One region of the Vibrio tritonius genome, then DNA from elsewhere that is predicted to be linked to it. Evidence: riboswitches for the same ligand, from Rfam matches in the RefSeq annotation. Region 1 holds a riboswitch; the other holds the start of a gene.
The links. Region 1 has a riboswitch for thiamine pyrophosphate ahead of thiD (bifunctional hydroxymethylpyrimidine kinase/phosphomethylpyrimidine kinase). Riboswitches for the same ligand answer to the same signal wherever they lie in the genome.
Positions count from the first base shown of each region.

Region 2: linked by a shared signal. The riboswitch ahead of thiC (phosphomethylpyrimidine synthase ThiC) and the one ahead of thiD (bifunctional hydroxymethylpyrimidine kinase/phosphomethylpyrimidine kinase) in region 1 are both predicted to bind thiamine pyrophosphate.

Region 1 covers NZ_AP014635.1:1,246,827-1,254,612, forward strand. Annotated here, with positions in the region: gene JCM16456_RS05665 (LacI family DNA-binding transcriptional regulator) at 1-791, opposite strand, end outside; gene JCM16456_RS05670 (6-phospho-beta-glucosidase) at 955-2,388, opposite strand; gene JCM16456_RS05675 (pirin family protein) at 2,646-3,341, opposite strand; gene JCM16456_RS05680 (hydroxyethylthiazole kinase) at 3,488-4,402, opposite strand; gene thiD (bifunctional hydroxymethylpyrimidine kinase/phosphomethylpyrimidine kinase) at 4,408-5,280, opposite strand; TPP riboswitch at 5,372-5,469, opposite strand; gene JCM16456_RS05690 (TetR/AcrR family transcriptional regulator) at 5,584-6,183, opposite strand; gene JCM16456_RS05695 (AdeC/AdeK/OprM family multidrug efflux complex outer membrane factor) at 6,289-7,740, shown strand; gene JCM16456_RS05700 (HlyD family secretion protein) at 7,761-7,786, shown strand, end outside.
Region 2 covers NZ_AP014635.1:3,397,319-3,405,104, forward strand. Annotated here, with positions in the region: gene JCM16456_RS15150 (thiamine phosphate synthase) at 1-52, opposite strand, end outside; gene thiC (phosphomethylpyrimidine synthase ThiC) at 49-1,992, opposite strand; TPP riboswitch at 2,144-2,242, opposite strand; gene crcB (fluoride efflux transporter CrcB) at 2,343-2,726, opposite strand; one part of gene JCM16456_RS15165 (IS3 family transposase) at 3,580-4,646, opposite strand; one part of gene JCM16456_RS15165 (IS3 family transposase) at 4,646-5,114, opposite strand; tRNA gene JCM16456_RS15175 (tRNA-Trp) at 5,334-5,410, opposite strand; tRNA gene JCM16456_RS15180 (tRNA-Asp) at 5,464-5,540, opposite strand; rRNA gene rrf (5S ribosomal RNA) at 5,588-5,703, opposite strand; rRNA gene JCM16456_RS15190 (23S ribosomal RNA) at 5,794-7,786, opposite strand, start outside.

The DNA.
Region 1 (7,786 bases):
ACGTTGTATCCCGCATCGTGTAATGCGCGAATTGCCCCTAGTGCCATGTCGTCGTTACATGCGAAAATAGCGCTAAATGGCCGCCCAGAACTGAGCAGTTTTTTTGCGGCCTGATAACCCGTTTCAAGGGTGTTTTCGCCTTCGGCAAACCATTCTTGATAAGCTGGTAAACTAGCTTGTTTTAACGCTTCCAAATAAGCGTGATAACGTAATTTCCCTGTTTCACTTGCCAGTGGTGAGGAGATGCAGGCAATTGACTGGTGGCCCAACTCCAATAAATGTTGCATAGCGATAGCGGCTAATTGACCTTGTTCTAAACCAAAACTGTGCACGTTATTGAGCGTGAGTTGGCGGTTAAGAATAATCAAAGGCACCCCTAGCTCGTTTTGACAATCGTGCAGTTGCGCTGGAGTGAGGTGGCGACTGTACAACAAAATCGCATCGCAGCGTTGCATTGCGAGTGTTGACAACGCTTCTTGTTCGCCAATAGCACTATTTTTGCTGCTCACCACAAGCAGTTTTTTGTTGGCTTGTTGTGCGCATTGCTCAGCCTCACACAGAATAGAACCAAAATAATTACTTTGAAACTGCGGCAAAATGAGACCGATTGAATTAGACACATTAGTTGCGAGCGCTTGTGCAACAGAGCTTGGATGATAGTTGAGAGTCTTCATGGCGCTAAGAACCTTTTCACGGGTACTCTCTTTGACTTGCCCACTTGCGTTGATTACTCGCGATACGGTCGCTTTGGATAATCCGGTGAACTTACAAACGTCAGTGATGGTTGCCATGGCCTCTCCTAATTAATATCGCCACCCAAAGAAATAGGGTGGCGAGTGTAGCAGATTTTCTTCTTCCTTGAAGAAAGAGATCAATACCTTGCCGATCAATCGGTTAATAAAACGAAACTGAACTCATATGTTTGATGGCGGTAACGTCTTTTAATAACGGCAATTAGATTTCTTGACCGTTGCTACGAATGACGTTTTGGTACCAGAAGAAACTCTTCTTCTTCGAACGAGCCATAGTCCCTGTGCCGTCATCGTGTTTGTCGACATAGATAAAACCGTAGCGTTTTTTGTATTCACCGGTGGTGAAAGAAACACAGTCGATACAACCCCATGGTGTGTAACCCATAACTGGTACACCATCTAGCTCAACGGCTTTCTTCACTTCACGGATATGTTCTGCAAGGTATTCAATACGATAGTCATCGTTAATTGAACCATCTTCTTCTACAGTATCGACAGCGCCTAGGCCGTTTTCAACAATGAAAATGGGTTTTTGATAACGTTCATACAGTTCAGATAGGGCATAACGAAGACCTTGAGGATCCACTTGCCAACCCCAATCCGATGCAGGTAGGTGAGGGTTCAATCGGCTTTCGCCAAATAGACTATCCGACTGGCCTTCAACCGGTTGTGCAGACACGATATTCGTCATGTAATAGCTGATGGCAAGATAGTCGGAGCAGCCTTGACGAAGAATCTCAGCATCACCTTCTTCCATCGTCACTTCAATGCCTTTACGTTCCCACTCTTTCAGCAAATAAGTTGGGTAGTAACCACGAACTTGAACATCACTGAAGAGGTACTTTTGACGCATCATATCTTGCGCTTTTAACAAATCTTCAGGGCGGCATGATGCAGGGTAGAGTGGCATCATGTGGATCATGCTACCAATCTGCATGCTTGGGTTGATCTCATGACCGAGTTTGACCACTTGCGCGTGTGCCACAAATTGGTGGTGAGCGACTTGGTATAGCGTTTGTTCTGGCTTTTCATGATCAACGTAAATAACACCTGAATTACAGTAGCCAAACAATGGTGCGCGCCAGTTGGCTTGGTTATTGATCTCGTTGAAAGTGATCCAATATTTGACTTTATTTTGGTAGCGTTTTAGCACCACTTCAGAGAATTTAACGAAGAAGTCGATTACTTTACGGTTAGTCCAACCACCATACTCTTTTACTAAGTGGTGAGGCATTTCAAAGTGAGATAGGGTAATAACTGGCTCGATACCATGCTTTAGTAGTTCATCAAACATGTCGTCATAGAATTGTAGGCCAGCTTCATTTGGTGTTGCTTCATCACCCAATGGGAAAATACGAGTCCAAGCGATCGAAGTACGAAAACATTTAAAGCCCATTTCCGCGAACAGAGCGATATCTTGTTTATAATGGCCATAAAAATCAACGGCTTCATGGTTAGGGTAGAATTTATCATTTTCTACTGTTTCGGTGATAACTCGAGGAACGCCATGAGCACCTTTTGTTAATACGTCAACAATACTTGGACCTTTGCCTTGGGCATTCCAGCCGCCTTCTACTTGGTGAGCTGCTACAGCTCCCCCCCACAAAAAATCATCAGGAAAACCTAATTTCGACATTGAACACCTCTGTTACGCGATAATCGATCGCTATCTAGATTGGATTTCTTATGATTGTAGATCATTTTTACGATTATTGTAACCGGTTTCTGTAACCGGTTACAAAATGAATTAATACTATTGATTTGAGCAAACGGGATTCAAGAATTTTGGCTAATTGTGTTGTGATTAATGATAAAAGTGCCCAAGGATATAGAGCACTTTTGATGAATGTAGTAGATTGGCGAGTGTAATGATGTCATCTTTGACAAGATGAATTATGGCAAATCAAATAGTAGCGCAAGTACTGGTTTCGTTCCCATATTGACCAGATCGAGTGCAAATTCATCGGTCACTTTCGCACCATCACCTGGGTTTAGATTGATGCCATTGATCTCAAGCATGCCTTCAATTAAATGAAGATAAACACGACGACCATTCTCTACGGCAAAGCGCTGCTGAGTTTCTTGTGCCAATGTCACTTGGTAAATCGTGGCATTTTGTTTAATAACAAATGAGCCACTATGACCATCGGGCGAAGCAACAGGGACTAAACCTTGTCTGGCTTCAAATGGTTTTTGTTGATACCCCGGCGCTGTGTCGTGCTCGTGCGGTTCAACCCAGATTTGCAAAAAATGCAGAGTCTCTTTTTGTGATGGATTGAACTCACTGTGATAGATGCCACGACCAGCAGACATCAATTGAAACTCTCCACTAGGTAAGGTCTCAACATTACCTGTACTGTCTTTGTGTGCGATGGTCCCATCTAACACAAAACTCAAAATTTCCATGTTGCGGTGCCCGTGAGTAGCAAAGCCAGCTCCGGGTTGAACCGTATCATCGTTAATGACTCGTAGCGCAGAAAATCCCATGTGGTGAGGGTCGTAATATTGACCAAATGAAAACGAATGGTGGCTATTAAGCCAACCCATGTCGACATTACCTCGGTCATGTGCGGCACGAATTTCAATCATAAGATGTCCTTACAGTGTTCAAACGTTTTTGCTCAGCACTATTTATGGCTCAACAAAAGGATTAAGCACAGTTTAGTCAGTCCTTGTGGGGGATAACACTGTATTCCCCCGTTGAGGTTCATCAAAAAATTTGAACATGTCACCGATTAATATGGGTATCTTTCGATGTTCATTTTTAACCGTTTACTTAGTGTCGCCTCATCCAGATGATAGAGAATGTCTAACATCTCTCCGGCCAGAAAACCGGGTCCATCACATCGCTCGGCAGCAATTTCTCCAACGACGCCCCAAATTGCCGCAGCAGCTAAACCGCTGCACTCACCGACGGCAGCAAAAGCGCCAGTAAGTGAACTTAATGCGCAGCCTAAGCCAGTAACGTAAGGCATGATTGGCGAACCATTAGCTAAATAATAGTCGTGATTTTGGGTGACGATAATATCCGTTGCTCCAGAAATAGATACATCCGTCTGATATTGCTCACGAATGTGATGAGCTGCGCTAAGGGCACTCAGCGTTGAATCCTGGCTGTCCACCCCTTTATTACCGCGGGGTAACTCATCAATAGAAGGTGTGTGTCCCGCTAAGGGATTTACTTCTGTTGTGTTATCCAAAGGTGTGTGTCCTGCTAAGGGATTTACTTCTGTGGTGTTATCTAAAGGTGTGTGTCCCGCTAACGCAATCACTTCTGATGCGTTGGCTCGAAGTGTGAGGTGGCGGGCGAGTGAGGCGAAGTGGCGGCTTACTTTGGTGCGATAAGTGCTGGCGCCACAGCCTACTGGGTCGAGTACGATGGGGATGTGGTGTTGGTTAGCACATTCAATGGCGTATTCCATCTGCGCGACGCGTTTCTCATCGAGTGTGCCAATATTGACCACTAGCGCTCCAGCCAATGGTATTAGTTCGGCCATCTCTTGACGGGAGTGGGCCATGATCGGTGATGCGCCTAATGCCAAGAGGCTATTGGCACAAAGGTTCATTACGACATCGTTGGTCATGTTGATGACCAACGGACGTTCGCGGCGCACGGTTTCAAGAAAATTAGCGATCTGTTTGATGTTCATCGCGTTCATCGTGCCTCCGCATTATTGGTACTGGCCATTTGCGCGCTGTCTAGCGCATAAAAGTGATGAACTGGCCCATGACCTTGACCCACTTGGAGTCGATGGCTTTGGCGTAGTGCTTGGGTGAGATAAACCTTCGCTGTTGCGATCGCTTCTTCGAGCGTGCTACCCAGTGCTAACTGCGTTGCAATTGCAGACGAAAGCGTACACCCCGTGCCGTGAGTATTGTGGGTTGCGATACGTGGGCCGTTAAACGTGGTGATTCTGTTACGCTTAATCAGATAATCCTCAGCTTGATGAGGATCGTCGCTGTGGCCGCCTTTGAGCAAAACAGGATAATCAAAGCGCGCCAGTGCCGAGCGAAGGCGAGCGACGTTGGTGTAATGGAATGGTTGGTTGACCATGATTGCCGCTTCGTAAAAATTAGGGGTTACCAACGAGGCGAAAGGAAACAGAGTTTGACACAAGGTATCAATGGCATCAGGGGAGACTAAACGGTCACCACTGGTCGCGACCATCACTGGGTCAATCACCACATGTTGGATAGCATATTGGTTTAGTTTCGCCGCAACGGCTTCGATAATGGCGACATTGGGCAGCATGCCGATTTTAATCGCATCGATATGAATATCGGAAAGTACCGCATCAAGCTGAGCCGCCACATTCGCTGGTGGGATGGGGTGAATATCCATGACGCCGCAACTGTTTTGTGCTGTTACTGCAGTAATCACGCTACAAGCAAACCCACCATTTGCGCTAATGGCTTTGATATCGGCTTGAATCCCCGCGCCACCACCACTATCAGAACCTGCGATGGTTAGAATATTAGGTAGGGGAGATGAGGTAGATAAGGAAGAAATGTCTGTTTTAGAGTTCATGGTTGTGCTCCTCAACATGACATGAGGAACCAACCTAAGGCACAAACACCTTAGTGATTGTCGTTGGTAAATGATCGGTAAATGGATCGCGCCGCAGACACTCATAGTTCCCTACGTCAGTGTTAACTGAATCAGGTTCAACGGGTCTCGCAAAGCGATCTCAGCCAAATGGCACCCCGACTATCGGCTTTTATCCTAACAACTTAGATTAAATTAGCAATCAATTAATCACTCTAAGAGGTGAGTGTTACTCTTAAAGTCTCTACTGAGTTAGCGAATTAGTTCGCGAAGTAACGCTTGCTTCTATTTTTTGTAGAGACACAAAAATGCTTCGACTGCTTTATCAACCGTTTCGCGTATCTGTTTATCTGTTGGCATTTCAATCGCACGCAGCGCATAAGGTTCAAAGTGTTCTGCGGTTAATAATCCTTTCAGTTGCATGGCTGCATACCAAGGATCTGCGTGGCGCAAAGTGCCACGTTCCATTTGATGCTGCAAATAACCACTCAAATGAACCCAGCCTTTTTTGGGGCCATTTTCATAAAAATGTCGACCGATTGATGAGCGTTCTGCTTCATTAACCGCCATGCGATAAATAGCCATGATATCTGGCTTTAAAACGGATTGAAGAAAGTTATACCCAAATTCAGGCAAAGCAACATGCATGTCGTCTTGATGATCCAAAGAGACAAAAGCGTTCTCAATTTGTTCGGTCGCAGAAGATTCCATCACCGCAGCGAAGATCTCTTCTTTCGAATTGAAATAATTGTAGAGCGTTGCCTTTGAGCCACCAAGCTGTTTGGCAATGTACGACATGGAGGTTTGCTCAAATCCTTGCTGGGTAAAAGAATCCTTCGCTATATCCAAAATAGCTTGCCTTTTTTCTTCGCTTTTTACTCGCATCGGCTACTCGTGTCCTATCAAAAATTGTGAATAAGTTTCGCTTGACGAACGATCAAAGTCAAGAGTATAACTGTACGGTACGGTTTAGTTATAAGGTAAATTAGCGTGAAAAGCAATGCGTTATGTACTCGATGGCGAGCCATCCGTCCCCGCCACTTGGCCTTAACATTGGTCAGTGTGGCGGTTCTAAACGGATGTGTGGCGCCGGATGATCAAGCCACTCCACAATTGACAGAGATGAGTGAGCTTCATTTCCAACAAAGTTTTGCCAACAGCCAATTGGTCGATTGGCCAACAATGGAATGGTGGACTCGATACCAAGATCCACAACTCAACACCTTGATGCAAGAGGCATTTGCCACATCGCCTGATCTCAAAATTGCGCAGGCGCGGTTGCGAGATGCACGCGGTATCGCCGAACAAATTGGCGCAATCAAGCGTCCATCTGTGGGGTTAAATGCCAGCGCCTCTGAAAGCAAGGTAAGTTACAAGTATCAAGCATACAGTCCACCTTACGATTGGAACGACTATGGTTCTGTTACCCTCAACTTCCAGTATGACTTTGACTTTTGGGGTAAAAACAAGGCTGCAGTGGTGGCTGCCACAAGTGAATTGGCCGCAACGCAAGCTGAAACCGTTTCTGCCCAGTTGATGCTAGCGACTTCGATAGCCAATGCGTACGCCGAGCTAGCTCGTTTGTACAAAAACCAACATACGGTGGATGAAGCGGTACAACTGCGGTCAAAAACCGTTGAACTGCTACAAAAACGTTATGAGAACGGACTTGAGACATTGGGTTCGGTTAATCAAGCCAAATCAATTCGTGCCAGTGTCGAAGCTGAGTTACTGGGGATTAATGAATCGATCGCGTTGCAGAAAAACGCCATTGCAGCATTGATTGGTGTCGGGCCCGATCGCGGATTAACGATTACAGAGCCAAAGATTGCGCTGGATAAACGCTATGGGCTGCCAAGCCATGTCGGGGTGGGTTTGTTAGGGCATCGTGCGGATATTACCGCGGCTCGTTGGCGTGCAGAAGCAGCAGCTCAACGTGTAGGGATTGCTAAAGCGCAGTACTACCCTGATGTTACCTTATCTGCGTTTATTGGTTATCAAGCTTTTGGTTTAGATAACTTAACACGTAGTGGTAATGATGCGGGCAGTATTGGTCCTGCGATTTACTTGCCTCTTTTTACGGGTGGTCGTTTAGATGGACAACTCACCTCTGCTCGTGCGCATTATCAAGAAGCGGTCAACAGCTATAACCGCACCTTAACGAATGCACTGCACGAAGTGGCGGATGTAGTAACCAGCAGTTCTGCACTTGATGCTCGAATTCAGAAGACACAAGAAGCCGTTGATGCAGCTCAGCAAGCATACGATATCGCTAACAATCGCTACAACGGTGGCTTAGCGACCTATCTCGATGTATTGGTCGCAGAAGAAGCATTGTTGAATAACCAAAGGGCGCTGGTTAACTTGCAGTCGCGCGCCTTCAGTCTTGACCTCGCTCTAGTACATGCCTTGGGCGCAGGCTACCAACCACAAAAGTCATGATCGGTTAAAAGGTTTTCCAAATGAGTACTGAACAATCTCAACAAGA
Region 2 (7,786 bases), 1.3 Mb from region 1:
CAACCGAGGAGATAGGATATGGCCAATGTTTCGGGATATGAATCTTAATCATTCTTCATCCTCCCTACAGGCAGGTTCTAAATACAACTCAGAACCTGCATCGACAAAACGCTGAGCCATTCGGTTCATTCCCTCACTAGCATTGAGAATGTCTATAGTTTTAGAATGAGTCTCTACAGAGGTTTGTTTTGGTAGTCCCGCTGCGTATTCACGTACTTCTTGAGAGATCTTCATTGAGCAAAACTTAGGACCGCACATAGAACAAAAATGAGCAATCTTCCCTGACTCTTGTGGAAGAGTCTCATCATGGAGCGATCTTGCAGTATCGGGATCAAGTGACAGGTTAAATTGGTCTTCCCAACGGAATTCAAAACGAGCCTTTGATAATGCGTTATCTCGTAGTTGTGCTCCAGGGTGCCCCTTAGCTAAATCAGCAGCATGTGCAGCAAGTTTGTAAGTAATTAGTCCAGTCTTCACATCTTCTTTATTTGGTAATCCGAGATGTTCTTTAGGTGTGACATAACACAGCATCGCACAACCAAACCATCCAATCATGGCAGCACCAATCCCAGAGGTAATATGGTCATAACCGGGAGCAATGTCGGTGGTAAGTGGGCCTAAGGTGTAAAATGGGGCTTCATGACAATGTTCGAGTTGTTCTTCCATATTCTTCTTGATCATGTGCATTGGCACATGTCCCGGGCCTTCTATCATGACCTGAACATCATGTTCCCAGGCTATTTTGGTAAGTTCTCCCAATGTATGAAGCTCAGCAAACTGCGCCTCATCATTGGCATCAGCAATACATCCTGGTCGTAATCCATCTCCCAAAGATAGTGCAACATCATATTGAGCACATATCTCGCAAATATCCTTGAAATGGGTATACAAGAAGTTCTCTTGGTGATGAGCAAGACACCATTTAGCGATTATAGAACCTCCCCGAGAAACAATACCGGTGATACGTTTTGCCGTCATAGGGACATAGCGAAGCAACAAACCACAATGGATAGTGAAGTAATCAACCCCCTGCTCCGCTTGTTCAATCAAAGTATCGCGCATTACATCCCACGATAGGTTTTCAGCAACCCCATTTACCTTTTCTAACGCTTGATACATTGGTACCGTACCAATGGGAACTGGGCTATTACGTAAAATCCATTCTCGAGTCTCATGAATATTGCGACCAGTAGACAGATCCATGACCGTGTCCGCCCCCCATCTCGTCGCCCAAACTAACTTCTCAACCTCTTCTTCAATCGATGAAGAAACCGAAGAATTACCAATATTGGCATTCACCTTCACAAGGAAATTTCGACCAATAATCATTGGTTCCGATTCAGGGTGGTTAATATTAGATGGAATGATGGCACGTCCTTTCGCAACTTCACTACGAACAAATTCCCCAGAGATCAACTCTGGAATTTGAGCACCAAAACGTTCTCCAGAATGCTGCCTTTCTAATTCTTGATTGGATACCTCTAAGCGATGCTGGTTTTCTCGAATAGCAATGAATTCCATTTCTGGGGTAACTATCCCCTGACGAGCGTAGTGTAGTTGTGTAACTATCTTGCCTTGCTTGGCTTTGCGGATTTTTGGTAAGTGAGGGAATCGAATATCCTCTAGAGTATTATCTTTTAGTCTTCCTGCGGTATAAGACGAAGCTGTTGTTGCTAATTCGACGGTATCTTGCCGTTCATTAATCCACTTGGCACGTATCGTTGCCAAACCAGCAAAAATATCGATGTGAGCATTAATGTCGGTATATGGACCAGAGGTATCGTAAACATACAGTGGTTCATTAGCACTAAACTTGGGGTTTTCTTTAGTACCGCCGACAAGAGAATCTGAAAGAACGATTTTACGAAATGGAACCTGCACATCCGAGCGAGAACCAGAAATGTAGGCTTTAGATGAGTTGGGCAATGGGGATGTTGTTAAGGATTCAATAAACGACTTGGCGCTTAATCTAGCGTTTTTTCTATTCGACATAGCATTTTCCTTGGATAGTAATTTAGGGATAAATGCTTGGCGGGTGTGTACAACAAGAGTGATTAACGGATGCTAATCGAGAGATAGGACAAAGCAATAAAACTCATGATATGCCCAGAATAGGGGTATACCAATGGTAAAATAGCTTTGAGAAATGTCTTCTCTTGTTCCCTTCGCAGGTTCTAACCTGATCAGGTTCAACGGATCCCGAATAAACGGTCTCAGCCTTATGGCACTCCGACAAGTGAAAGAGATTATAAGTAACACTTAAAAATTAACAAACATCTTTAAGTAATTAACATAAAAAATGAGAGAGAGCTTTCAGTTTGACACTTAGCGCTCAGCTTCTATTAAGAGCGTAGTAACCACTGATATCCAACGTAAGCAGCCGATATACTAAACAATACGTTCAATACAACATTGAAGCCCATCTTAACGAATGCCCCCTGCTCCATCATTAAAACGTTATCCATTGAGAACGTAGAGAAAGTAGTCAGCGCTCCCAAAAAACCTAACCCTATAATTTGGCGCCATGGGTATGGAGCAAGCCACTCGTTTTGAAAACAAGCCATCAACACACCCATGATAAAAGAACCAATAATATTGACGGACAACGTTCCATAGGGAAATGCGCGACCAAAGAGCGTAACAGTCCACTCAGAAACCAAATAGCGGGAGCAAGCACCAAATGCCCCACCGATAGCGATAAACAGTAAAGTAGATAATTGACTCATGATAAAACCTCGAAACATTTGCTTACCATTGTAAGCAAAAAACGATCAACTCTAAGCAATTTTTTATAGATTTACCCTTTTTATTTCAGGGATAAGCACAACAAACATAAGCATAAATAAAAAGTTACAGGAGTCACTTAAACTGTTAAAAATCAAAATTTGATGAGTTTAATGCCTCGAAAATCTGAGGAGCAAGTTTGTAAAGAATACCACGATGCATGATATTGAGTTGGAAAGCATAACTAAGTGGGGCTGTTAATCTTTAAATAGGGCTATAGATAGGAAATACGAGAAAGACCATCAAAAAACAAACCTATTTCATAAACGCACCGAATACAGACTGTAGTGACATTATCAACTCTCTACCCTCAAGAAAGATCTGGTAATGGCAGGAGTAGCCATAGCCACAAGTATCATAGATGCCACCAAAAACGTGAAATACAAAAGATGAACTATGAGGCAAAGGAAAGTTAAAATGCGGTATAGAGCGACTCTAGTGGGTATTTTCAATACTATTAAGGATTCGAGGTAAGAATCAATACCTAATCGCGCTAGAAAACACAAAATCCCAAGCTGTGAACATTCCATAAAAAAAACATAGTAGAGTTTGACTTCACCGGCACTCCGGAGATTCGACAGGACTGGCACTACAGCATCCAACGCTAATTCTTCTAACCGAAAAATAAAAAGCCTTAGTATTTCTGCTAAGGCTTTAAATTATGGCAGGAGTGGACTGGGCCGGCACTCCGGAGATTCGACCGGACTGGCAATCCAGCACCTGACGCGGATTCTTCTAAACAAAAAATAAAAAGCCCGGTGTTTTTCAAGATAGTTGTCATCATTTGCTTATTTATTAAGCTGCTTCTTTTTCTGGATTTAAGTAAACCTCTCCAACGGGTTTACAGTTCCTAATATCTCGCGACCAACGCTCTGGATGCCGCTGTTTTGCAGCAAGTAACACTTCAGCCCTGTGCGCTAAGATAGCTTTATCCTTCCCATTGTGTCGCTGCGAAGGTGTCACGTAATTTAATTGACTGTGTTTGTGCTCGGTGTTGTACCAACTCACGAACGTTTCAACCCAACTACGGCTCGACTTCAGATGCTCAAAGCCCTTTGTTGACCATGTCGGTACGTATTTCACCGTTCTAAACAGGGACTCAATGTAGGGATTATCGTCACTGACCCTTGGGCGACTATACGATGATATAATCCCTAGCTCCTCCATTTTGGCTTTGAAGGTCAGTGACTTCATCGGTGCCCCATTGTCTGAGTGAAGAACGATAGGCTGATTAAAGCACTGCTCTCGTATCAGAGTTCTTTGTAATAGCTGTGACGCTAATTCACCACACTCTCGCTCGTACACGTCGTAACCAACGATTTTTCGACTGTAGATGTCTTCGATAACATACAAGTAATAATGCTGTCCTTTTACCTTTGACGGTAAATAGGTAATGTCCCATGTATACACTTGATTTGGACCTGTTGCTTTATAGCTTCTAGGCTTAGCATGCGGCTGCCTTCTTCGCTGACGACCTCGGTGATGCAGTTGGTCATGGGCGTTGAGAACTCGATAAAAACTCGACTCTGAAGCAATATATTCGCCCTTATCCAGCAAGCTCGGAACAATTTGAGTCGGCGGTAAGCTCGCATACTCAGGGCGATTACAAACATCAATAATCGCTTCATGTTCTTGCTGCGATAATTGATTAGCGGGCCGTGGTCGAGCGCAGGTTTTCCTTTTGTCGGATTGAACCTCGCCTTGTTGATACCAACGACGATACGTCCGTAAATCAATAAGAGCTTCATGGCAGGCCGGGACTAAACGACTACCATTTTGCTGCGCTTCATGAATGAGCTCGATTAAGCATTGCCTTTCTTCGGTCGAGGTCAATCGTCCTCTGGCTCTTCCCCGTAAAAGGCTCTCAGCTTTTTTCGAAGAACCAACAAGGCAGCGGTTTCGGCTAAGGCTTTCTCTTTGATTCGTAGTTCTTTCTTTAGTGCTTTGATTTCATTTTTGTCGGCTTTAGCTTGTTTTTTAATGTCCGCTTCACGCTCTTTATTCGACATAAAACCGTGCATGCACTCGCTGCGCCAAGCTTCGACTTGTTCGGGGTAAAGCCCTTTTTCTCGACAATAGTTGCTAAGTTCATTTTCTGTCATCGAGTACGTTTCAGCAACGATAGCAAGCTTGGTTTGAGCAGACCACTGCTCTGATGATGTATGGCTATTAGGCACGGCGGCTCCTGATTCTCTGAGTTGTTGACGCCAATAATACAGGGTTGCCGTGCTAATGCCTTCCTCTTTTGCCAATTGACTGACAGACATGGAATAAGGTGGCAGTAACTTTTTTAATATGGCTTCTTTTCTTTCAACAGAAATACGAGACAAAATACACTCTTTAACGCCCAAACTGGTTAAATTTTAACAGTGACAACTATCCTGCCAGAGGGGGAGCCTTAACATTTCTGCTAAGGCTTTAAATTATGGCAGGGGTGGACTGGGCCGGCACTCCGGAGATTCGAACGGACTGGCATTCCAGCTCACTACACTGACTTTTATAAACAAAAAAATAAAAAGCCTTAGCATTTCTGCTAAGGCTTTAAATTATGGCAGGGGTGGAGAGATTCGAACTCCCAACACGCGGATTTGGAATCCGCTGCTCTGCCAATTGGAGCTACACCCCTAAAATCTTTTAGATACTAAAAAACCCCAGTCTGGGACTAAGGTTTAGAAGTAGTGGCGGAACGGACGGGATTCGAACCCGCGACCCCCGGCGTGACAGGCCGGTATTCTAACCAGCTGAACTACCGCTCCGCTATGTTCAGATTAACAAGACTTGCATCTCGCTAATGGAAATTAAAGCCTGGCGATGTCCTACTCTCACATGGGGAAGCCCCACACTACCATCGGCGCTAATTCGTTTCACTTCTGAGTTCGGCATGGAATCAGGTGGGTCCAAATCGCTATGGTCGCCAAGCAAATTCTTCAATTCGGAAAACTGATTTTATAAAGTTCAAACACAATTCAAATGTCTTAATCGAGTCCGTCAAAACCCTTTTGGTGTTGTATGGTTAAGTCTCACGGGCAATTAGTACAGGTTAGCTCAACGCCTCACAACGCTTACACACCCTGCCTATCAACGTTCTAGTCTCGAACAACCCTTTAGGACGCTTATAGCGCCAGGGAGAACTCATCTCAAGGCTCGCTTCCCGCTTAGATGCTTTCAGCGGTTATCGATTCCGAACTTAGCTACCGGGCAATGCGTCTGGCGACACAACCCGAACACCAGAGGTTCGTCCACTCCGGTCCTCTCGTACTAGGAGCAGCCCCTTTCAATTCTCCAACGCCCACGGCAGATAGGGACCGAACTGTCTCACGACGTTCTAAACCCAGCTCGCGTACCACTTTAAATGGCGAACAGCCATACCCTTGGGACCGACTTCAGCCCCAGGATGTGATGAGCCGACATCGAGGTGCCAAACACCGCCGTCGATATGAACTCTTGGGCGGTATCAGCCTGTTATCCCCGGAGTACCTTTTATCCGTTGAGCGATGGCCCTTCCATTCAGAACCACCGGATCACTATGACCTGCTTTCGCACCTGCTCGAACCGTCATTCTCGCAGTTAAGCGGGCTTATGCCATTGCACTAACCTCACGATGTCCAACCGTGATTAGCCCACCTTCGTGCTCCTCCGTTACTCTTTGGGAGGAGACCGCCCCAGTCAAACTACCCACCAGGCACTGTCCTTATCCCGGATAACGGGACCAAGTTAGAACATCAAACATACAAGGGTGGTATTTCAAGGATGGCTCCACAAATACTGGCGTACTTGCTTCATAGCCTCCCACCTATCCTACACATGTAGGCTCAATGTTCAGTGCCAAGCTGTAGTAAAGGTTCACGGGGTCTTTCCGTCTAGCCGCGGGTACACTGCATCTTCACAGCGATTTCAATTTCACTGAGTCTCGGGTGGAGACAGCGTGGCCATCATTACGCCATTCGTGCAGGTCGGAACTTACCCGACAAGGAATTTCGCTACCTTAGGACCGTTATAGTTACGGCCGCCGTTTACCGGGGCTTCGATCAAGAGCTTCGACCTAAGTCTAACCCCATCAATTAACCTTCCGGCACCGGGCAGGCGTCACACCGTATACGTCATCTTACGATTTTGCACAGTGCTGTGTTTTTAATAAACAGTTGCAGCCACCTGGTATCTGCGACTCTCAATAGCTCCATCCGCAAGGGACTTCACCGTCGAGAGCGTACCTTCTCCCGAAGTTACGGTACCATTTTGCCTAGTTCCTTCACCCGAGTTCTCTCAAGCGCCTTGGTATTCTCTACCCGACCACCTGTGTCGGTTTGGGGTACGATTCCTTACAATCTGAAGCTTAGAGGCTTTTCCTGGAAGCATGGCATCAATGACTTCACATCCTTAGATGCTCGACATCGTGTCTCGGCCTTGAGAGTATCCGGATTTGCCTAAATACTCAGCCTACGCACTTGAACCTGGACGACCGTCGCCAGGCCCACCTAGCCTTCTCCGTCCCCCCATCGCAATTGTAAGAAGTACGGGAATATTAACCCGTTTCCCATCGACTACGCTTTTCAGCCTCGCCTTAGGGGTCGACTTACCCTGCCCCGATTAACGTTGGACAGGAACCCTTGGTCTTCCGGCGTGGAGGTTTTTCACCCCCATTATCGTTACTCATGTCAGCATTCGCACTTCTGATACCTCCAGCATGCTTTACAACACACCTTCAACGGCTTACAGAACGCTCCCCTACCCAATACGATAAATCGCATTGCCGCAGCTTCGGTTTATAGCTTAGCCCCGTTACATCTTCCGCGCAGGCCGACTCGACTAGTGAGCTATTACGCTTTCTTTAAATGATGGCTGCTTCTAAGCCAACATCCTAGCTGTCTAAGCCTTCCCACATCGTTTCCCACTTAGCTATAATTTGGGACCTTAGCTGGCGGTCTGGGTTGTTTCCCTCTCCACGACGGACGTTAGCACCCGCCGTGTGTCTCCCGGATAGTACTTACTGGTATTCGGAGTT